3 regions of the Actinoplanes sp. NBC_00393 genome follow, and region 2 is predicted to be linked to each of the others. Evidence: riboswitches for the same ligand, from Rfam matches in the RefSeq annotation. Region 2 holds a riboswitch; each other region holds the start of a gene.
The links. Region 2 has a riboswitch for cobalamin ahead of OHA21_RS15690 (MerR family transcriptional regulator). Riboswitches for the same ligand answer to the same signal wherever they lie in the genome.

Region 1 (7,038 bases), 1.6 Mb from region 2:
AAGACCCCCCTTTGGTACGAGAATGCACAGTCCCGCCGAATCGTGACCGTCCCCCGCTACGACGCGACCATCTGCCGGGTCCCGGCCGCCCGGCGACCGCCGGGCTGAAGCAGCTGGTTAACACGGCTGTTCCGAACACCCACGAACAGCCCTGTTAACCAACTGGGCACGATGTGTCACCGGGACGCGGCCACCGCCACCGTGATCCCGTCGCGCACCTGCTTCGGCACCCGCAGACTGCCGCCGGGCCCGGCTGCTACCAGGGCAGCGGCCTCGGCCACGCTCGGCGTGCCGACCGCATCGGCCACCGCGGGGCTCGGCGTCGGCACCTGGTGACCGGCCAGCGCCGCCGCCGGGTAGCCGACCAGCCGCCACCCGGCCCCGGCCGCGACCGCCCGCACGTCGTCCTCGGCGGCCCGCCGGTCCAGAGTCGCCAGGACGGCGACCTCACCAGCCGCGATGCCCGCGTCGCGAAGCACCGACCGCACCGCCGCGGACAGCCGCTCGACCGGCGTCCCGGCCCGAGCGCCGAGCCCGACGACGATCACCCGACTGCGGCGGCCGCCCGGACCAGCCGCTCGGCCAGTCCACGCTGCCCGGCCCAGTGCAGATGCAGGTAGGAAGCGTGCACCGAACCGGACACGAACCCTTCCGGATCGTCGCCGCGCCACGCCCACGCTGCCCCGCCGGCCGGGGATAGCAACAGCCCCGAACGGGGGTGCACCGCGGTCCGGTGGAACTCGTGCCCGGTCACCCTGGTACCGGCCGCCGCGAGAGGGCTGTCGGTGAGCGCGACGGCGTCCCGGTAGCCCAGCGTCAGCGTCGGCGTCATCACCGCCTCGGCGTCGAGCACCCCGCACATCGGGGCGCCGTCCAGCGTCCGGCACAGCCAGAGCAGCCCGGCGCACTCCGCGGTGATCGGCGCCCCGGACGCCGCCAGCGCCGCCACCGACCGGCGCAGTGGCTCGTTCGCGGACAGCTCCGACGCGTACACCTCGGGGAACCCGCCGCCGACGACCAGCGCCCGGGTGCCGGCCGGCAGAGCCTCGTCGTGCAGCGGGTCGACAGCCACCACCGTGGCTCCGGCTCCGGTCAGCAGTTCGGCCGTTTCCGCGTACGCGAAAGAGAAAGCGGGACCACCGGCGAGCGCAACCACCGGACCCTCGGTGACCGGCTGCTCGGCCCGGGGTGTCCAGGGTGCCGCCGTCAGCGGCGGCGCCGAACGGGCGACCGCGGCGACCGCGTCCAGATCGACCGCGCCCGCGATCAGCGTGGCCAGCGCATCCACCGACGCGAGGGCCTCGGCGCGCCGCTCCGCCGCCGGGACCAGCCCGAGATGCCGGCTCGGCGCGGCGACCGCGTCAGCGCGGCGCAACGCGCCCAGCACCGGCGTGCCCACCTCCTCGCAGGCGTCCCGCAGAATCTGCTCGTGCCGCGCCGACCCCACCCGGTTGAGGATCACCCCGGTCAGCCGGACCGTGCCGAAGCTGCGGAAACCGTGCACCAGCGCGGCCACCGACCGGCCCTGCGCGGCCGCGTCCACCACCAGGATCACCGGCGCCTGCAGCAGCTCGGCGACCTGGGCCGTGGACCCGGTCTCGCCGGCGCCGGTACGCCCGTCGTAGAGGCCCATCACGCCCTCGACGATCGCCAGCTCAGCGCCGGCCGACCCGTGCGCGAAGAGCGGCCCGATCTGATCCTCGCCGACCAGCACCGGGTCCAGGTTGCGTCCCGGCCGCCCGGCGGCGAGCGCGTGATAGCCCGGGTCGATGTAGTCCGGGCCCACCTTGAACGGCGCCACCGGCACCCCGCGCCGGGCGAACGCCGCCAGCAGCCCGGTGGCCACGGTCGTCTTCCCGTGCCCGCTGGCCGGCGCCGCGATGACCACGCGATTCACCATTCGATGCCCTGCTGCCCCTTGCGCCCCGCGTCCATCGGATGCTTGATTTTCGTCATCTCAGTGACCAGGTCGGCCGCCGCCATCAGATCCGAGTGCGCGTCACGCCCGGTGATCACCACATGCTGCGTCCCCGGCCGGTCCGCCAGCGTCGCGATCACGTCGGCGACGTCCACCCAGCCCCACTTCATCGGGTAGGTGAACTCGTCCAGCACGTAGAACTTGTAGGTCTCCGCCGCCAGGTCCCGCTTGATCTGCGCCCAGCCCTCAGCAGCCTCGGCCGCGTGGTCCCGCTCGCTGCCCGCCCGCTGGATCCAGGACCAGCCCTCACCCATCTTGTGCCAGGTGACCGGCGTCTTGTCCAGCCCGCCGAGAGCCTTCAGCGCGGCTTCCTCGCCGACCTTCCACTTCTCCGACTTGACGAACTGAAACACCCCGATCGGCCATCCGGCGCTCCACGCCCGCAACGCCATCCCGAACGCCGCCGTCGATTTCCCCTTACCCGGCCCGGTGTGCACCGCCAGCACCGCCTGCCGCCGCCGCTGCCGCGTGGTCAGCCCATCATCCGGCACGCTGGTCACTTTGCCTTGCGGCACCGTTCACCCTCCCTCACACCCACACTGCTCACCACACCACCAACACCTGGGCCGTCCGCCTCCAAGGCCCCTCTTCCGCGCATTCCTCCGCGCCCGGCCTCATTCCACGGCCGCTTCCAGCGTCCCAACCGCACGCTTACTTCCCGCGCCCCGGCTTCACTTCCGGCGCCCGGCTCCGAGGCCACGCCCCACTCCGCTCCTGCGCCGCCGCTCCTGCGCCGCCGCTCCTACGCCGCCGCTCCTACGCCGCCGCTCCTACGCCGCCGCTCCTGCGCTGCCGCTCCCGGTGCCGTGCTGTCGTGCCTGTTTCCCACGCCGTGCTGCCGCGTCCCACTCACCGCGCCGTGCTTCCTCCCCGCCTCGCGCCCTCTCACCCCGTCGGCGATCTTGGGCGTTTTGTCACCCCATGGTGTGGTCGGAAGCCCAAGATCTGCGAGTCACCTCGCGACCGTCCGCGATCTTGGGTGTTCGACCACATCATCGTGTGGCAAAACGCCCAAGATCGGTCACGCTGCGCTTCGGTAGGCACGTTCGCCCGCGGCAGGCCGGGCAGCAGGAGGCTGGGCGGCGGACCCTGCGGCGGCAGGCCGGGCGCCGGCAGGCCGGGCGGCGGGGGGCTGGGCGGCGGACCCTGCGGCGGCAGGCTGGGCGGCGGGAGGCTGGGCGGCGGGAGGCTGGGCGGCGGACCGTGTGGCGTGCGTAGAGGTCACCGCCTGGAGGTGGTCGAGGGGCATGACCTCGGCTTTCAGGGCGGCGGCCAGTTTGCGGGCGAGGCCGAGGCGGATCGGGCCGGATTCGCAGTCGACGACCACGGTGGCCACTCCGGCCAGCAGCGGTGCGAGCCGCAGTGGGTCCGGTCCGCTGGTGGCCCGGCCGTCGGTGACCAGCACCAACAGCGGTCGGCGGCGCGGGTCGCGGCGCCGTTCGGTGGCGATGGTCGCAGCCGCGGTGCGCAGCCCGGCTGCGAGCGGGGTCCGCCCACCGGTGCGCAGGGCGGCCAGCCGCTGTACACCCACTTCGTGGCTGGAGGTGGGCGGCAGCACGGACTCGGCCTCACTACCCCGGAACGTGATCATCCCGATCCGGTCGCGCCGCTGATAGGCGTCCCGCAGCAGGGACAACACCGCCGTCTTGACCAGCGTCATCCGCTTGCGCGCCGCCATCGACCCGGAGGCGTCCACGACGAACAACACCAGGTTCGCCTCGCGCCCCACATGCACCGACTCCCGCAGATCCCGCGGCTCCACCCGCACTCGGTCAAGGCCGGCGCGGTCAAGGGCGGTGCCGGTGAGGGCGGCGCGGCCAAGGCCGGCGCGGTTAAGGCCGGCGCGGCCAAGGCCGGCGCGGTCGAGGCCGGCGCGGTCAAGGCCGGCGCGGTCAAGGCCGGCGCGGTCAAGACCAGCGCGGTCAAGACCAGCGCGGTCAAGACCAGCGCGGTCAAGACCAGCGCGGTCAAGACCAGCGCGGTCAAGACCAGCGCGGTCAAGACCAGCGCGGTCAAGACCAGCGCGGTCAAGGCCGGCGCGGGTGAGGGCGGTGCGGGTGAGGGCGGCTCGCAGGGTGGCTGGTAGGTGGGGGGCGCCGGAGAGTTTGCCGTGGGGGGTGCGGCTGCCTACTACGCGGCCTCGGCGGGCGAAGGCGGGTGAGCGGCGGCCGGTGTGGCCGCCTTCGCCGCGGGCTGTGATGCGTAGCGTGCGGGTTCGGTAGGCGGTGCCGGCTGTGGCGGTTGCGCCGGCCTTCTCCGGCTGTCCGGTGCCCGAGTCGGAGTCGGTGGGCGAGGCGCTGCTGTAGTCCGTACCGTCGCGGTGGTTGCTGGAGCCCTGGGGCCCGCCGCCGTCGCGTGGGCCTTGCGGCCCGCCTCCCCCGCCGCCCGATGGCCCGTCGCCGTCCGGGTCCGGATCGTCCTCGTCGTCCGGCGCCGGATCGGAGTTCGGCCGCGGCTGGCCGGCCTCGCCCTGGTCCTGGTCGATCTCGCCCTGGTCGGGCTGGTTCTGGTCGGCCGGGTCCCGCAGATCGCGCTCTTGTGCGGCCCGGTCCTGGGCGGCCTGGCGTTCGGCCTCGGCGAGGGCCTCCTCGAGCTTCTCCTCGTCGGTGCCGGGCGGGTCGAGCGGATCGGTGCGGCGCCGGTGCGGCAGGGCGAGCCGGGCCGCGCCGGCGACGTCGTCGGCGGTCACCGCGGTGCGGCCGTGCCAGGCGGCGAGGGCCACCGCGCACCGCGCCACCACGATGTCGGCGCGCATCCCGTCGACGCCGTAGGCGAGGCAGACCCGGGCGATCCGGTCGAGTTCAGCGTCCGGCAGGGCGACCGACGGCAGCTGGGTGCGGGCGGCGGCGATGCGGGACGCGTACTCCTGCTCGGCCGCCGTGAAACGGGCGGCGAAGGCCGTCGGGTCGGCCTCGTACGCCAGCCGGCGCCGCACCACCTCGGCCCGCTGGACCGCGTCGCGGGGTGCGGCCACGTTCACCACCAGGCCGAAGCGGTCGACCAGCTGGGGCCGCGGTTCGCCCTCCTCCGGATTCATGGTGCCGACCAGCAGGAACCGGGCGGCGTGCTTGACCGAGACGCCGTCGCGCTCGACGTGTGCCCGGCCCATCGCGGCCGCGTCGAGCAGCAGGTCGACCAGGTGGTCCGGGAGCAGGTTGACCTCGTCGACGTAGAGGACGCCGCGGTGGGCGGCGGCGAGCAGCCCGGGCTCGTACGCCTTCACCCCGTCACTGAGCGCACGCTGCAGATCGAGCGTGCCCACCACGCGGTCCTCGGTCGCGCCGACCGGCAGTTCGACCAGCGCGGCCGGCCGGTCCGTGGCCGGGCCGGCGGCCGGGTGCGGACCGTCGGGGCAGTCCGGGTCGGGGGCGGCCGGGTCGCAGGCGAAGCGGCACCCGCGCACCACGGCGACCGACGGCAGCAGACCGGCCAGCGCACGCACCACAGTGCTCTTGGCCGTGCCCTTCTCGCCGCGGACCAGCACCCCGCCGATCGCCGGTGAGACGGAGGTGAGCAGCAGCGCCAGGCGCAGGTCGTCGAGGCCGACCACGGCGGAGAACGGGTACGGAGTCACGGGGATCCCTTCCGGCGGGTGTCCACGCCCGCTCGTCGGTTGACACGAGCGGCCGGAGTCTCCTGACTCCCGGATCGACGTTCCCCGCCGGCCTTCCGGCCCCGAAGGGTCGTGGCGTGCTGGTATGGCGGGTCGCTCCCCGGTCACAGTGGCGGGACCGTCCCGGATTCGCACCGGGGTTCCTCCGCTACCGCTCGGCGATCACTCTTTCCTACCGCCGGGCTGCGCGTCAACGCGGGGTGCTGTGACGGCCTTCTCGGTTCCGGGCAGCGGCTCGGGCGCGATCTTGTCGAGTTCGGCGACCACGTCGAGCACGGCCAGCGCCGAGCGTTCCACCAGGGGACGCAGTTTGCGGTAGAGCGCGGCGGCCTCCGGGTCGGGCCGGGTGTGCCGGCCGGTCGGGACGAGGGCGGCCGCAGTGTCCAGGTCGGGCAGTTCGCCGAGGGCGTGCCGGGCCAGCAGGCAGGCGCCGAGCGCGGTGCCCTCCGGGGTGTCGGCGACCGAGACCGGCAGGTCCAGCGCGCCGGCCAGCACGGACACCCAGAGTTGGGAGGCGACCGCGCCGCCGGTGGCCCGGATCTCGGTGGGCGGGCAGCCTTCCGCGTCGAACGAGTCGCGGACCAGGGCCAGCTGCTGGCAGACGCCCTCGACGGCGGCGCGGACCAGGTGCGGCCGGCCGTGCTCGCGGCGCAACCCGAGGTACGCCCCCCGCATCCCCGGCCGCCACCAGGGCGCCCGCTCACCCAGCAGGTACGGCAGGCAGAGCAGCCCGTCACTGCCGACCACCACCCCGGCGGCCTCCTCGAGCAGGGCGGCGTCGCGCTCGTCGGCGTCCTCCCCCTCCGCGCCGGGCCGTTCGAACCCGGAGGCGAAGCTCTGCCCGGCCCAGCGGACCACTGAACCGGCGTTGTTCACCGCGCCACCGATCACCCAGCGGTCCTCGGTGAGCGCGTAGCAGAACAGCCGTCCGGCGGCGTCGGTGGTGGGCCGGTCGACGACCGTACGCAACGCCCCGCTCGTGCCCAGCGAGACCGCCGCGACCCCGGCCGGGGTGGCGCCGACGCCGAGGTTGGCCAGCGGACCGTCGGCCGCCCCGATGATCAGCGGCACGTCCCGGGACAGCCCGGCGGCGGAGGCCACGTCGGCACGCAGACGGAGCCGGTGGGTGGTGGGCACGACCTCGGCGAGCTGCTCCGCGCGTACCCCCGCGATCTCGAGGGCCTCGTCGTCCCAGCGCCGCTCGTGGATGTCGTAGAGGCCGGTGCCCGAGGCGATCGACAGATCGACGAGGAAGGGCGCCTCGGCCAGCGCCGCGACCACCAGCTCCTTCACCCCACCCCAGCGGGGCGTCTCACGCAGCGTGCCCGGATCGGTCTCGCCCCACCAGGCCAGCTTGGTCAGCGGGGACATCGGGTGCACCGGCGTCCCGGTGCGCGCCTGCAGTTTCTTGTTCCGCCCGGACGCCACGATCCGCTCGCACTGCTCG
Region 2 (7,038 bases):
GTCGGCGGGCACCTCGATCGTGCCGTTGCCGCCCGTGACGCTGCGTGTCTGGGGAGCTGCGTCGGCGGTGTCCTCGCCGTCGCTGCCGCAGGCGGTGAGGACGAGCGTGGTGCTCAACAGTGCGGCGAGGAGGGCCGCGCCGCGTCGTGTCAGGGTGGTCATGGTTCTTCTCTTCTTTCTACTTCTGTTGTGCGGAGGGACCAGCGGGTACGAGTTCGTGGACGGTGGCGCCCCAGCCGACGGTGTGCGTCGCACGGTGGGCGAGTCCGGCTCGGGTGAAGACCGCGTCGAGCTCGGCGGCGGTGCGCAGACCGGAGCCGTGCACGGTGAGGCCGAGCAGATCCGCTTCGCCGTCGTGCTCGTCCAGGTCGTCGAGGCCGAAGGTCTCCTCGACCACCAGCACGCGGCCGCCGGGAAGCAAGCCCTCGGCCGCGCGGCGCAGGGCATGGGCGGCGTCGGCGTCGGGCAGGGACTTGAAGGCGCGGATGACGAAGACGGCATCCGCCGCCGGGCCGGGTTCGAAGACGGACTGCTCGGCCACGCTGACCTGCGCGCGCTGCTGGTCGTCGGGGATCGTGTCGGGCAGGTCGCGGCGCAGCCAGTCGGCCTGGGCGGGCAGCGCGCAGATCGTGATCCGCAGGCCGGGGTGGGCGGCGAGGAACTCCCGGGCCTGGGCGCCGGCGCCGCCGGAGTGCAGCACCAGGTGCTCGACTCCGTTGAGGATGCCGGACCTGGCGATCGGCTCGGCCAGCGCGGCCTGGAACCTCGCCAGGCGCTCCAGGTAGCGATCCTCGTAGTCCTGGTCGGCGCGTACCTCGGCGAAGGTCTGGCCGGTGACCGAGGCGTACGACGGCCGGCCGGTGCGAATCGACTCGGTGAGCCCGTGCAAGCCGAGCATCTCGCGACCCACCACCCCGGCCGGGTGCAGCCGGTCGGCGATGAACTCGAGTGTCAGGACCTCACCCACCGGTGTCAGCCGGTAGTGGCCGGGTTCGGTCTCGGTCAGGACGTCCAGGGTGTGCAGGTAGCGCAGCAGCTTGCCCAGCGCCCGTTCGTCGCAGTCGGTCTTGGCGGCCAGGTCTGTCACGCGGGTGACACCGCGGGAGATCAGCTCCGGTACGTCCAACTCGACGGCAGTGCGGATCGCCAACGGCGCGACCAGCTCGGTCAGCTCATGCAGCCGCTCGAACGGCGTGGCCGACTTCTGCGGGTCGGGCATCGCCGCGTCGGTCTCCAGGGCGACGACCTCGCCGCGACGCCAATACCCGGCGAAGCCGATGTCCTCCTTCGGCACCCCGCGGTCCTCGACCAGATGGCGGCGCAGATCCCGCACGGACGTGTGCTCCCCGGCGAGCCACGCGAACGGTCGCCCCTCCCACCAGCCGCTGTCCTTGACCGCATCCAGCAGCAGGGTGGTCGTACCCGCCTCGGCGCCGTCGCGCACCAGCCAGGTCACCTCGACGTGCGGCAGCGTGCGCAGTTCCAGCCGGTGTGAGTCCTCGGCGACCTCGACGAACACCCGCGCCCGGGTGTCCTCGGGCAGTTCGTCCAGCAGCCGGGCGATGGCCGGAAGGGCGGTGTCGTCCCCGGCGGCCAACAGCCAGTCCGCGTCGTCAGGGAGCGCGCGCGACGCGCTCGGGCCGTAGAAGTGGATGCGGTCGCCCGGTTGCGCGCGGTAGGCCCAGGTGGTGCCCACGCCGATGCCGTGCTTGACGAAGTCCACGTCCAACTCGCCGGCTTCAGCATTCCAGCGGCGGACGGTGTAGACCTTCGACAGGGGGCGGGGATTCCTCGGCAGCTCCACGCCCCGCTCCTGCTGCACCGGCAGCACCGGCTCGCTGTGGCCGGGGTAGCGGAACACCAGCCGGATGTCGTCGTCGAAACCGAGCGAGTCGAAGGCGGGCTGTGCGAAGCCGTTGGCCGAGGTGAACGCGCGCAGCTGCGCTCCGCCCAGCGTGATCCGCCGCATCCCCGGCGTCAGGTCCGCCACCCGAAGGACCTCGACCTCGCGCAGGGTTACTGGGTGCACGGTGAGCCGGCGTGCGGTCTTCGGCATGCTGAAGGCAGCCCTTTCCGGTCGTTCGACTGAGAGTGAGGCCACGCGCCGGATCGGCGGAGCGGCGCTCGGCGATTAGGTTAGGCTACCCTCACCATATTTGCTGTGCGCAGACTGCCGTTTTGTTTAGGGGCGTACCGATCTCCTCCCTGTTTCCCGCCGACGCGACCGAAGCCCCGCCGATTCCGGCGGCGCGATCGGACTCGACGGGGCATCCCCGCCGCCCGCTGCTGATCTGGGTCCGCACCGGCACCGCGCACGTGCGCATCGACGGCGACGCGGTGTTCCACCTCACCGCCGGGCAGGGCACCTGGATTCCCGCGGCCGGGTGGGACCACCGCGCGATCATCACCGAGCCAGGCACCGTCGCCTTCCCCCTGTGGTTCCACCCGGGTGCCGACGGGCCGCCGGAAACGACCCGCTTCGAAGTCCCCGACGGTTGGCAGGACTGGCTGATCCAGCACTTCAACCTGCAGGTCACCCCGCTGAGCGGTCACGGCTACTTCCAGGACGCGATCACCGATCTGCTACGCCGTCCCCGAGTAGGCCCGCCTGCGCCTGCGCCCACCTTCACTGTGCCGGAGATGCCGAGAGCCGCCGGCGCCCGAGCGGTGGCCGAGCAGCTGCTCCGCGACCCCGCGATCGACCTCACCGTCGAGCAGTGGGCGAGCAAGGCGCTCTCCAGCCCGCGAACCCTGCGCCGCGCCTTCCTCACCGGCACCGGACTCACCTTCGAGCAGTGGCGGCTGCGCCACCGGCTGATCGCGGCCGTCGAGTTCCTGGCCGCGGGATACGACGCCGACCAGGTGGCCGCCCGGGTAGGGTTCGCCAGCCGCAACGGCTTCACTCGCGCCTTCAAGCAGCAGTACGGGCTGACACCGCACGACTTCAGCAGGAAGCTCGCCGCCAGTTCCGCCCGTGTCGACCTGACACCGCGCGCCACCCTGGCACGTCAGACCGAGCAGCTCATGCGCCTGGTACGAGGCGACGGGTCATTCGCTACCGGATCCGATCCGCTGCCCGCCGCCCGCACCTCCCCGCATGCCAACCACGTGCACGTCCTGACCTGGATGTACCGCGGCAGCGGATACCTCGACATCGGCGAACGCCGTCACGAACGACACCGCGGCGTTGCGACCTGGATCCCCGCGGGCCTCAAACACATCACCGGTCTGCGCGAGAACTCCATCTCACTGCCCCTCGGCAACGCCGGCACCGCCGACCTCCAGCTCACCGAGCCGCTCCAGGTGCAGTTCTCACCCGCCTGGGACGACTACCTGATGCACTGCTCGATCAGCGCCCGATCGGGACTGCACCCCGACGACTACGATCCCCGGCACATCCTCGACCTGTTCGCCGAACAGGTCGTCACGCAACGAGCGCTGTCGGTGCCGATGCCCACCGATCCGCGTGCGCGCGCGGCGGCGATGGACTACCTGCGCCACATCGACGTCACCCACGAACCGGCCGCGTTCGACGTCCCCGCCCAGGTTCACCGGGCCTTCCGCGACCAGACCGGCATGACCTTCGCCCGCTGGCGCTACGCCGCCCGCATGCGCATCGCCCGTGACCTGCTGCTCGGCGGCGCCAGGCCCAGCGCCGTGTCCCGCCGCGTCGGCTACGCCCACCTGCCGACGTTCAGCACCGCCTTCACCCGCTTCCACGGCCTCTCGCCACGCGAATACCAGGAACGCGAGGCTGAGACATCCTGATCGTCAGCGGCTGAAGCGGTGACCGGGTGCCCCGCCGGGCCCCGGCCGGTTCTAGACTGGACGGGCAGCTGGTTCGCCCGTCCCGCAAGGCCGGGCGTCGCAAGAGGGAACCCGGTGTGAATCCGGGACTGCCCCGCAGCGGTGAGTGGGAACGACCGCCGTCAACGCACTGGGCGCAACGCCCGGGAAGCGACGGCCAGTAGGAACGAGCAGGGCGCCCACGAGTCCGAAGACCTGCCACTGCCCACGCCGGATGAGGCGCGGTGTGATCGGTGACCTCGAGGGCGGGTCGGCGGTGGGAGAAGAGGACTACGCGGTGCCGCACGTGCAGGAGCGGCTGAGTGCCGGGACACTGGCCCGGCGCCTCGGCGTCGCCACGACGACGTTGCGGACCTGGCATCAGCGCTACGGGCTCGGCCCCACCGGTCACGAATCCGGCCGGCACCGTCGCTACACGGCACATGACGTCGCCGCCCTGACCGTTATGGCGCAGCTGACCACACGAGGCGTGCCCGCTGCCGAGGCGGCCCGGCTCGCCCGCCGCGAAACCACCACCAGCCTCGCCGCGCATCCACATCGCAATCCCGGCACCGACGCCGAGGCCCGCGGCCTGGCCCGCGCCGCCCGCCGCCTGGATGTGCTGACCCTGCGCGAAACGCTGAGCGGCGCGGTCGCCGCGCACGGTGTCGTGCACACCTACCACACGCTCGCCGGTCCCGCCTTCACCCACCTCAGCCAGGGCCGGTACGCCGAGACACGCAAAACCCTCGCCCGGCGCCTACTCGCCCGCACGCTGAGCGAGGTCTTCGCCGCCGTTGCACGCCCGCCCTCCGGGACTCCGGTCCGGGTGCTCCTGGTCGCTGCCGACGGCCGTCGCGACGTGACCGCCATCGACGCCCTGGCGGCCGCGCTGGCCGAGACCGGCACGGGTTCGGTGCACCTCGGCGCCGGCCTGCCTCCCGATGTGCTCGCCGACGCGGTGGCCCGCCACCGGCCCGCCGCCGTCGCGGTGTGGAGCCATGTCTGGCGGCCGGTGATACCCGTCTTGCTGACGGCGTTGAACGGTGTTCCGGACTGGCGGCCCAGCATCGTGGCCGCGGGACAAGGCTGGCCGCCGAGCAGCGAGCGACTGCGCTGTCCGACTCTGGCTGACGCCGTCGCCGCGGTGACCGGCCTCGTCGAGGGCGAAGGGCCGTCACCGCCTAACGGGTGAGGCGGCGCCCGAGGACTGTTGCGCACGTCGCCGTGATCACCACTGCCGCGGCCGGCGCCAGGACCAGGTGCGGGCTGGTGAACAGGTGGTTGCGTCCCTCGGCGACCATCGCGCCCCACTCCGGGGTGGGCGGCTGCACGCCGAGGCCGAGGAAGGACAGCCCGGAGACGGTGAGCAGGGTTCCCGCGAACCGCAGCAACAGGTGGGCGAGCAGCGGTTCGGCGATGTTGGGCGCGATGTGCCGGGCCAGGATTCGCGCCGTTCCCGCGCCCAGCGACCGGGCCGCCACCACATACTCCTGTTTCGCTTCGCGCAGAGTCAGGTGGTACGCCTGCCGGGCGAACGGCGTCCAGCCGACCGCGCACACCGCGGCCAGGATCGATGGTAGTCCGGGCCCGGAGATAGCGGCCGCGAGCAGCCCGACCAGGATCGTGGGGAGGGCGGCGACCAGGTCGGCGGCCCGGACCACCGACCGGGCGCCGAGGACTGCCGCGGCCGCTCCCACCACGGTCCCGGCCACGCCGGTGACCAGCAGCGTCGCCACGGTCAGGCCGAGCGTGACCCGGGCGCCGGAGAACAGCCGCGCGGCGACGTCGCGGCCGAGCTGGTCGGTGCCGAGGGGGTGGGCGAGCGATGGTGACTCGAGTACGGAGGAGTAGTCGGCGGCAAGAGGATCGGGCAGCGCGAGAGCCGCCGTGACCACAAGAATGGCAGCACCGGCAGCCGCAAGCCGGAACTTCACCGGGCCACCGGGTCCAGGGCCAGCTGCGCGGCTTCGGAGAGAACTCCGGCGATCAGGGCGATGGCGATGACCGTCAGGGTTCCGGCCTGGATCACCGGCAGGTCCTGGGCCAGAACCGCGTCATAGAGCAACCGCCCCAGCCCGGGAATCCCGAAGATCACTTCGACGACGACGGAGCCGCCGATCAGCGCGGCCACGAACATGCCGGACAGCGACAGCACCGACGTGGTGGCAAGCCGGGCGCCGTGGCGCCACAGCACCCAGCCCGGCGGCAGGCCTTTGGCCCGGGCGGTGCGCACATGCGGGCGGCGCAGCACGGCCACGGTCTCGGCCCGGATCAGCTGGGTGGCAAGAGCGGCCGGGTAGACGGCGAGGGTCACGACCGGAAGCACGAGATGCGCCGGGGTGCCCCAGCCGATCGCGGGCACCGCTGCGGCCTGCACGGCGAACACCAGCACCAGTACCGGGGCGATGACGAACTCCGGGACGGACACCCCGACGATGCCGGCGCCGGTCACGACCCGGTCGAGCAGGCCACCGGGCCGGCGGCCGGCGTACACCCCGGCGGGGATGCCGAACAGCAGCGCGAGAAGCAGGGCGAGGACGGCGAGCAGCATGGAGACCAGCAACGCCTCGCCGACCTGTGCGGCGACCGGGGTCCGGGTAACGAAGGACAGGCCCAGATCGCCGCGGACGGCGGCGGCGAGCCAGCGCAGGTACTGCTCAGCTGCCGAGCCGTCCAAGCCGAACTCGGCGGCGACGCGCGACTGCATGGCCGGGTCCGGCACGGCGTCGGCAGTCCTCGTTCGTAGCACGGTGCGGACCGTGTCGGCCCCGGTGAGCCGCGGCAACGCGAACACCAGGACCGACGCGGCCAGCAGGGCCGGCGGCAGCACCAGCAGCCGCCGCACCAGCACGGTCACCCGGCGGGCTCGAGGTGCGGCAGCACTGGCCGGACACCGAGCGGGTCCGGGACGAAGCCGGTGACACCGCGGGACCCGGCGGTGTTGTTCGGATGCACGATCATCACGCCGACCGCTTGCTCGGTGAGCATCGCGGCGGCGTCGGCGAAGATCTTCTGACGGGCACCGACGTCACTGGTGGTGGACAGCCCGGCGACGAGCCGGTCGAACTCGGCGGAGCAGAAGTGGTCGATGTTGTAGCTGCCCTTGCAGGTGTAGTCCGAGGTGAGCACGCTGGCGGCGTCGGCGAAATCGGACAGGTAGCTGCGCGAGTTGAGGAACATGTCGAAGTCACCGGCGAGCACCTTCGGCTCTTGCGCCGAGTAGTCGCCGACGGTCACCTCGACCTTGAT
Region 3 (7,038 bases), 3.3 Mb from region 2:
GGTCAGCTCGTCAGTGGTCCGGGCGAGCCGGGGAACCACCTCGCGGGCGGCGAACTCCAGCACGCGGAGCACATCCGCGTTATCCGACAGATCAGAAATGTTGGATTCGGGCCAGCCGCGCTCCTCCATGGCCGTCACCAACGCTCGGGCTTGCGCCTCAATCGCGTCGGTCTCCGCGACGGACGCGCCCTCGGCGAGGCCCAGCGCCTCCCGCAGGCCCGGCAGCGCAGCCACCTGACCGGCCCACATCTGCCGCGCCCGCAACATCGCGAGGACCAGGTTGATCCGCGCCTCGCCCTCCGGCGCCGCGCCCAGCACGTGCAGCCCGTCCCGGATCTGCACGTCCTTGACCTCACACAGCCATCCGTCGATGTGCATGATGAAGTCTTCGAACTCTTCGTCGTCCGGACGGTTCGCCTGGCCGAGGTCGTGGTCCATCTTGGCGGCCTGGATCAGCGTCCAGATCTGGGCCCGGATCGCCGGCAGCTTCGCCGGGTCCATGGCCGCGATGTTCGCGTGCTCGTCGAGCAGCTGCTCGAGGCGGGCGATGTCCCCGTACGACTCGGCGCGCGCCATCGGCGGGATGAGGTGGTCGACCAGCGTGGCGTGCGCCCGGCGCTTGGCTTGCGTACCCTCGCCCGGGTCGTTCACCAGGAACGGGTAGATCAGCGGCAGATCACCGAGCGCCGCGTCGGTCCCGTCCGAAGCGGACATGCCGACGTTCTTGCCCGGCAGCCACTCCAGGTTGCCGTGCTTGCCCACGTGCACCACCGCGTGCGCGCCGAAGTCGTCGGCCAGCCACCGGTACGCCGCCAGGTAGTGATGCGAGGGCGGCAGATCCGGGTCGTGGTAGATCGCCACCGGGTTCGCACCGAACCCACGCGGCGGCTGCACCATGACCACGATGTTCTCGTCGCGCAGCGCGGCCAGCACGATGTCGCCGCCGTCGGTGTACAGCTCGCCGGGCGGCGGGCCCCAGTGCTGCTCCACGCTCTCCCGGAAGTCCGCCGGCAGGGTGTCGAACCAGGACTTGTACGCAACGCCGGGGATGCGGACCGGATTGCCGGCGAGCTGCTCCTCGGTCAGCCAGTCCGGGTCCTGACCACCCGCCGCGATCAGCGTGTGAATGAGGGCGTCACCGTCATAGGAGTCGAAATCGCCGATCCGATAGCCGCGCTCCTTCAGCGCGGCCAGCAGGGCAACCGTCGAGGCCGGGGTGTCCAGACCGACCGCGTTGCCGATCCGCGAGTGCTTGGTCGGATAGGCGGAGAGCATCAACGCGATCCGGCGCTTCACCGGCGGCACGTGACGGAGCCGGCCGTGGGCCACCGCGATCCCCGCCACCCGAGCGGCCCGCTCCGCGTCGGCCACGTAGACCGACAGCCCGTCCGGATCGATTTCCTTGAACGAGAACGGCACCGTGATGATCCGCCCGTCGAACTCCGGGATGGCCACCTGCGTCGCCGCGTCCAGCGGCGACAGCCCGTCGTCGCTCGCCTCCCACACCGCCCGTGAGCTGGTCAGGCAGAGCCCCTGCAGGATCGGCACGTCCAGGTCGGCGAGGACCCCGACGTCCCAGGCCTCGTCGTCCCCGCCGGCGCCCACGGTCGCCGGCTTGGTGCCGCCGGCCGCCAGCACGGTCACCACCAGGGCGTCCGCCTTGCGCAGCTCGGCGAGCAGCTCGGGCGGCGCGGTACGCAACGACGCCGTGAAGATCGGCAGCGCCTGCCCACCCTTGGCCTCGATGGCCTGGCAGAGCGTCTCGACGAACGCGGTGTTGCCGGCCATGTGGTGAGCCCGGTAGTAGAGCACCGCCACCGTCGGCGTTCCGGAAACGGAGAGTCGGGGCAGCACTCCCCACTGCGGGCTCTCGACCGCCGGCGCGAAGCCGTTGCCGGTCAGCAGCACCGTGTCGGAGAGGAAGTCGTGCAGCGAGGTGAGATTCTCCGGGCCGCCCTGCGCCAGGTAGGTGTGCGCGTCGGCCGCGACCCCGGCGGGAACCGTGGAGAGCTTCATCAACTCGGCGTCCGGCGCCTGCTCGCCGCCGAGCACGACCACCGGCACGTCACCGGCGAGCAGCGCGTCCAGGCCCTCTTCCCAGGCCCGGCGGCCGCCGAGGATGCGCACCACCACGAGATCGACGCCGTCGAGCAGGGCGGGCAGATCGGTGACCCCGGTCCGGGCCGGATTCGCCAGGCGCCAGGCGGAACCGCTGGCACGGGCGCTGAGCAGGTCGGTGTCGGACGTCGACAGCAGCAAGAACACGCGTGCGCTCCCCCTCGGGGTCCGCGCCCCGGGTAGTAGAGATCACGGCGACCGGAGTTCCTGGCTCCCGAGAAGATCTCGGTGACAGTGGCGGGACCGCGCCGGACTCGCACCGGCTTCCTCCGCGGCGTCGCCGCTTTTCCGGCACACGCTACTCGACATCGGTAATAGGCGGATGTGTGACTCTGCCGACCCGAGGATGCGGTTCTGTCGGTGCCCGCCCGTAGTATCCGGGCCGTGGTCTCCCCCCGATCGTCGGACGTCGACGCCTGCCCGAGCGCGCTGCGGCTGCATGCCGCGGCCGACGGGCTGCTGGCGCGGGTCCGGCTGCCCGGGGGCATGCTGACCGGCGCTCAGCTGCGCTCGCTGCGCGAGCTGACCGAGCGCCACGGCGACGGCCGGCTGGAGCTGACGTCCCGGGCAAACCTGCAGATCAGAGCAGTGCCGGCGGAGCACACGGAGACCTTGGCGGCCGGCTTGCGCGCGGCCGGGCTGCTGCCTTCCACAACCCACGATGGGGTACGGAACATCGCGTCGCCGCCACTTCAAAAATCGCCGTCCCGGGCACTCGTGTCCGCGTTGGACGCCGCCGTCTGCGGCGATCCGGCCCTGTCCCGACTGCCCGGCAAGTTCCTGTTCGCGATCGGTCACGTTCCGCTCGCAGCCGACGTGGCAGCGGTGCCGATCGAGGGCCGCCCCGATCCGGCCGGCGGCCGCTTCGCGTTGCGGTTCGCCGGGCACGACACCGGTCTGCGGGTCGCTGCTGAGCAGGTCGTTCCCGCGTTGATCGCGGCGGCACACGGGTTCCTGGCGGAGCGCGAGGCGCAGCGCGGCGACGGCGCGGCGGCCTGGCGGTTGCGGGAGCTCACCGACGGTCCGGCCCGCGTGTCGGCGCGGGTCGCTGCCGCGCTCGGCGTGACCCCGGCCGGCGTGGCGGCGGCAGTGCCGGTCGAGGCGTGCGAGCCGGGTGATCACCTCGGTCTCCTGGAGCAGCCGGACGGGCTCGTCGCGGTGGGCGCTCTGGTGCCGTTGGGGCAGCTCAGTGGCGTACCGTTGCGGGTTTTGGAAGAGGCCGACCACCTGGTGGTGACGCCCTGGCGCGGCGTGGTCGTGCCCGATCTGGCGCGCCCCGCGGCACAGGCGTGGGCTGATCGCCTGGTCGCGGCCGGCCTGCCGACCGCGGCCGACTCGCCCTGGGTCGGCGTGACGAGCTGCGCCGGGCGGCCCGGCTGCGCGAAATCCCTGGCCGACGTGCGTGCCGACGCCACCGCGACATCCCGCTTCGTCGACGGTCTGCCGGCGCACTGGGTGGGCTGCGGCCGGGCCTGCGGCAGCCCGGCGGGCCGGCACGTCCGCGTCGAAGCGACGGCCGTCGGCTACCGGGTCACTCGGCAACCGGCTCCCGGGTCCGCTGCACCCACAGATGATCTTGGCTCGAGCGGCATGGGCCTCGATCCAGGCGGGGTCGGGATCGCGGACGGGACCTTCGTCCCCGGCATTCCGCCCGGCAGGACGAGGACCGCGGCCCCTCCTTCCGGGAAGACTGCGCCCGGCGGCCGTAGGCCCGGCGGCGGCCCGGCCGGAAGCGGCCCAGATCGGCGGGACGTGGTGGATCGGGAGTTGGGGGACGTGGTGGCAGCGGCGAGGGAGGCCTGATGGAGTACGTGCGGGACGGCGCTGAGATCTATCGGCGGTCGTTCGCCACGATCCGGGCCGAGGCCGATCTGGGTGGGCTGCCGGACGACGTGTCGCGGGTGGTGGTCCGGATGATCCACGCCTGCGGGATGGTCGACCTGGTCGAGGACGTGCGGTTCAGCCCAGGGGTGGTGACCGCGGCCCGCAAGGCGCTGCTCGACGGCGCCCCGATCCTGTGCGACGCCGAGATGGTGGCGTCCGGGGTGACCCGCAGCCGGCTGCCGGCGGCCAACGAGGTGATCTGCACGCTACGCGAACCCGGCGTCCCGGAGCTGGCGCAGCGGATCGGCAACACCCGCAGCGCCGCCGCGCTCGACCTGTGGGGTGACCGCCTGGGCGGCGCCGTGGTGGCCATCGGCAACGCGCCGACCGCGCTGTTCCGGCTGCTGGAGATGGTCGCGGCCGGCGCGCCCCGGCCGGCGGCGGTGCTCGGCATCCCGGTCGGTTTCATCGGCGCGGCCGAGTCCAAGGAAGCGCTGGCCGAGTCCGGCCTGGAACATCTGATCGTCCGCGGTCGCCGGGGTGGCAGCGCCATCACCGCAGCCGCGGTGAACGCCCTCGCCTCGGAAGCGGAATAGGTATGACGAACGATGTGGTTCAGCCCGGTCGGCTCTTCGGAGTCGGTCTGGGCCCCGGCGATCCCGAACTGGTCACGGTGAAGGCGGCCCGGCTGATCGGCTCGGCCGACGTGGTGGCGTACCACGCGGCCCGGCACGGGCGCAGCAACGCCCGGGCGATCGCGGCCGGCTTCCTGCACGACGGGCAGATCGAGGAGCCGCTGATCTACCCGGTGACCACGGAGAACACCGATCACCCCGGCGGTTATCAGGGCGCGATCGACGAGTTCTACGCCGAGTCCGCGGCCCGGCTCGCCGCGCACCTGGACGCCGGGCGTGACGTGGTGGTGCTCGCCGAGGGCGACCCGTTCTTCTACGGCTCCTACATGCACATGCACAAACGCCTCGCCGATCGGTATGAGACGACCGTCGTCCCCGGCGTCACCTCGGTCAGCGCCGCCTCCGCCGTCCTCGGCCGGCCGCTGATGGAGCGCGACGAGGTGCTCACCGTGCTCCCCGGCACCCTCTCCACCGACGAGCTGGCGACCCGGCTCGCCGGGACCGACTCGGCCGCCGTGATGAAGCTGGGCCGGACGTTCGAGGGCGTCCGGGAGGCGCTGGACCGGGCCGGCCGCATCGACGACGCGTGGTATGTGGAGCGGGCCACCACCGACCGGGAACGCTCCGCCCCGCTGCGCGAGGTCGACCCGGAGTCGGTGCCGTACTTCTCGCTCGCCCTGCTGCCCAGCCCGGCGGCCGCCGCGTTCGCCGGCGCCCCGGCGCCGGCTGTTGAAACCGACCACAGCACCGAGTTCGTGAGCACCAAGCGGCTCGCCGCGATGCGCGCCGAGAAGACCGCCACCGCCCCGATGATCAGCCTGGAGGGCGCGAACGCCGCTGTCCTGGCCGGTGGCGAGCACGTGGCCGGCGCCGGCAGCGTGACCGTGGTCGGGCTCGGCCCCGGCTCCCGTGACTGGCTGACCCCGGAGGCGCAGGCCGCACTCGCCGCCGCCGACGACCTGATCGGCTACGGGCCGTACGTGGACCGCGTCCCGCCGAACCCCCGGCAGCGCCGGCACTCCTCGGACAACCGGGTGGAGGCCGAGCGGGCCGCGTTCGCGCTGGACCTGGCGAAGCGCGGGCGCCGGGTGGCCGTGGTGTCCTCGGGCGACCCCGGCGTCTTCGCGATGGCCGCGGCGGTGCTCGAGGTCGCCGAGGACGACCAGTGGAAAGACGTGCCGATCCGGGTCGTGCCGGGGCTGACCGCGGCACAGGCGGTGGCGAGCCGGGCCGGCGCCCCGCTCGGGCACGACTTCTGCATCCTCTCGCTCTCCGACCGGCTCAAGCCGTGGTCGGCGATCGAGACCCGGCTGGAGGCGGCAGCCACCGCCGACCTGGTGATCGCGCTCTACAACCCGGCGTCGAAGAGCCGGACCGAGCAGCTGGTCCGCGCTCTCGAGCTGCTACGGCGGCACCGCGCCGGGCGTACCCCGGTGGTGGTCGGCCGCGACGTCGGCGGCCCGTCCGAGTCGGTGCGGGTCACCACGCTGGCCGGCCTCGACCCGGCCACCGTCGACATGCGCTGCCTGCTGATCATCGGCTCGTCGCAGACCCGCGCGGTCACCCGCGGCGACGGCACCACGGCGGTCTACACACCCCGGCACTACCCGGGCTGACACCGGCCCGCATCGGCCGGGCCGGGTCGGGCCGCTTCCGGCCCGGGCGCGCACCATCGGCCGCGGCCGGGGAAACGTAGCGGGTCACCCGTTTCGCTACCGGCCGCAACCGCACTGCAGCCATTCGAACCCTGCCCGCGCCCAGCTGTCCGACCGAAAGGAGTGCCACTGGAATTGCAACTCTTGTGAAGGGCTGCCCCCGTGAACTCCGCACGCAAACGTGCAGCGATTCTGGCCTCTTCGCTGCTGCTCGCCGTCACCCTGCCGGCCACCGAGACGCTGGCCGCCATCCGTACGAGCGCACCCGGACCCGGATCCACCTCCGGCGCGGTCGCGAAGGTGCAGGGTGAGGTCGTGGCCACCCGGAACAGCCGGCTCGACGCGGCACTGCAGGCCCGGACCATCAACTACTACCCGTCGAACGCCGGCTGGTCGGCGATGTGGACGTCCTTCGACGCCGCCCGCATCGACGCGGACCTGGCGCAGGCCGCCGCGCTCGGCGCCGACAACGTACGGGTCATCGTGTTCCCGCAGTCGTTCGGCTTCCCCACCCCGAAGGCCGAGTACGCGGAGCGGCTCCGCAAGTTCATCAGCATCGCCGACGCCCACGGCCTGACCGTCAAGCTCACCCTCTTCGACTGGTGGGCCGGCTACCGCGACGCGGCCGGCAGCGCTGCCTGGGTGAAAGCGCTGCTCACCCCGTACGCGAACGACCCGCGGGTGCTCGCCGTCGAATTGAAGAACGAATTCCAGCCGGCCGACACCGCCGCCGTCACCTGGGTCCGCAACCTGATCCCCGTGGTACGCGCAGCCGTACCGGAGATCCCACTGACCCTCTCGACCGA

Region 1: linked by a shared signal. The riboswitch ahead of OHA21_RS23215 (VWA domain-containing protein) and the one ahead of OHA21_RS15690 (MerR family transcriptional regulator) in region 2 are both predicted to bind cobalamin.
Region 3: linked by a shared signal. The riboswitch ahead of cobN (cobaltochelatase subunit CobN) and the one ahead of OHA21_RS15690 (MerR family transcriptional regulator) in region 2 are both predicted to bind cobalamin.

The regions. Positions count from the first base shown of each region.
Region 1 covers NZ_CP107942.1:4,928,512-4,935,549, forward strand. The annotation lists gene OHA21_RS23195 (glutamate--cysteine ligase) at 1-2, shown strand, start outside; gene OHA21_RS23200 (cobalamin biosynthesis protein) at 177-548, opposite strand; gene OHA21_RS23205 (cobyrinate a,c-diamide synthase) at 545-1,900, opposite strand; gene cobO (cob(I)yrinic acid a,c-diamide adenosyltransferase) at 1,894-2,493, opposite strand; partial or broken gene OHA21_RS23215 (VWA domain-containing protein) at 3,180-5,552, opposite strand; cobalamin riboswitch at 5,608-5,737, opposite strand; gene OHA21_RS23220 (gluconokinase) at 5,754-7,038, opposite strand, start outside.
Region 2 covers NZ_CP107942.1:3,322,543-3,329,580, reverse strand. The annotation lists gene OHA21_RS15705 (ABC transporter substrate-binding protein) at 1-162, opposite strand, end outside; gene OHA21_RS15700 (siderophore-interacting protein) at 179-2,056, opposite strand; gene OHA21_RS15695 (helix-turn-helix domain-containing protein) at 2,179-3,768, shown strand; cobalamin riboswitch at 3,821-4,023, shown strand; gene OHA21_RS15690 (MerR family transcriptional regulator) at 4,022-4,981, shown strand; gene OHA21_RS15685 (ABC transporter permease) at 4,971-5,723, opposite strand; gene OHA21_RS15680 (ABC transporter permease) at 5,720-6,646, opposite strand; gene OHA21_RS15675 (ABC transporter substrate-binding protein) at 6,643-7,038, opposite strand, start outside.
Region 3 covers NZ_CP107942.1:6,655,686-6,662,723, forward strand. The annotation lists gene cobN (cobaltochelatase subunit CobN) at 1-2,265, opposite strand, end outside; cobalamin riboswitch at 2,302-2,426, opposite strand; gene OHA21_RS30860 (precorrin-3B synthase) at 2,503-3,921, shown strand; gene OHA21_RS30865 (precorrin-8X methylmutase) at 3,921-4,538, shown strand; gene OHA21_RS30870 (precorrin-2 C(20)-methyltransferase) at 4,541-6,193, shown strand; gene OHA21_RS30875 (cellulase family glycosylhydrolase) at 6,395-7,038, shown strand, end outside.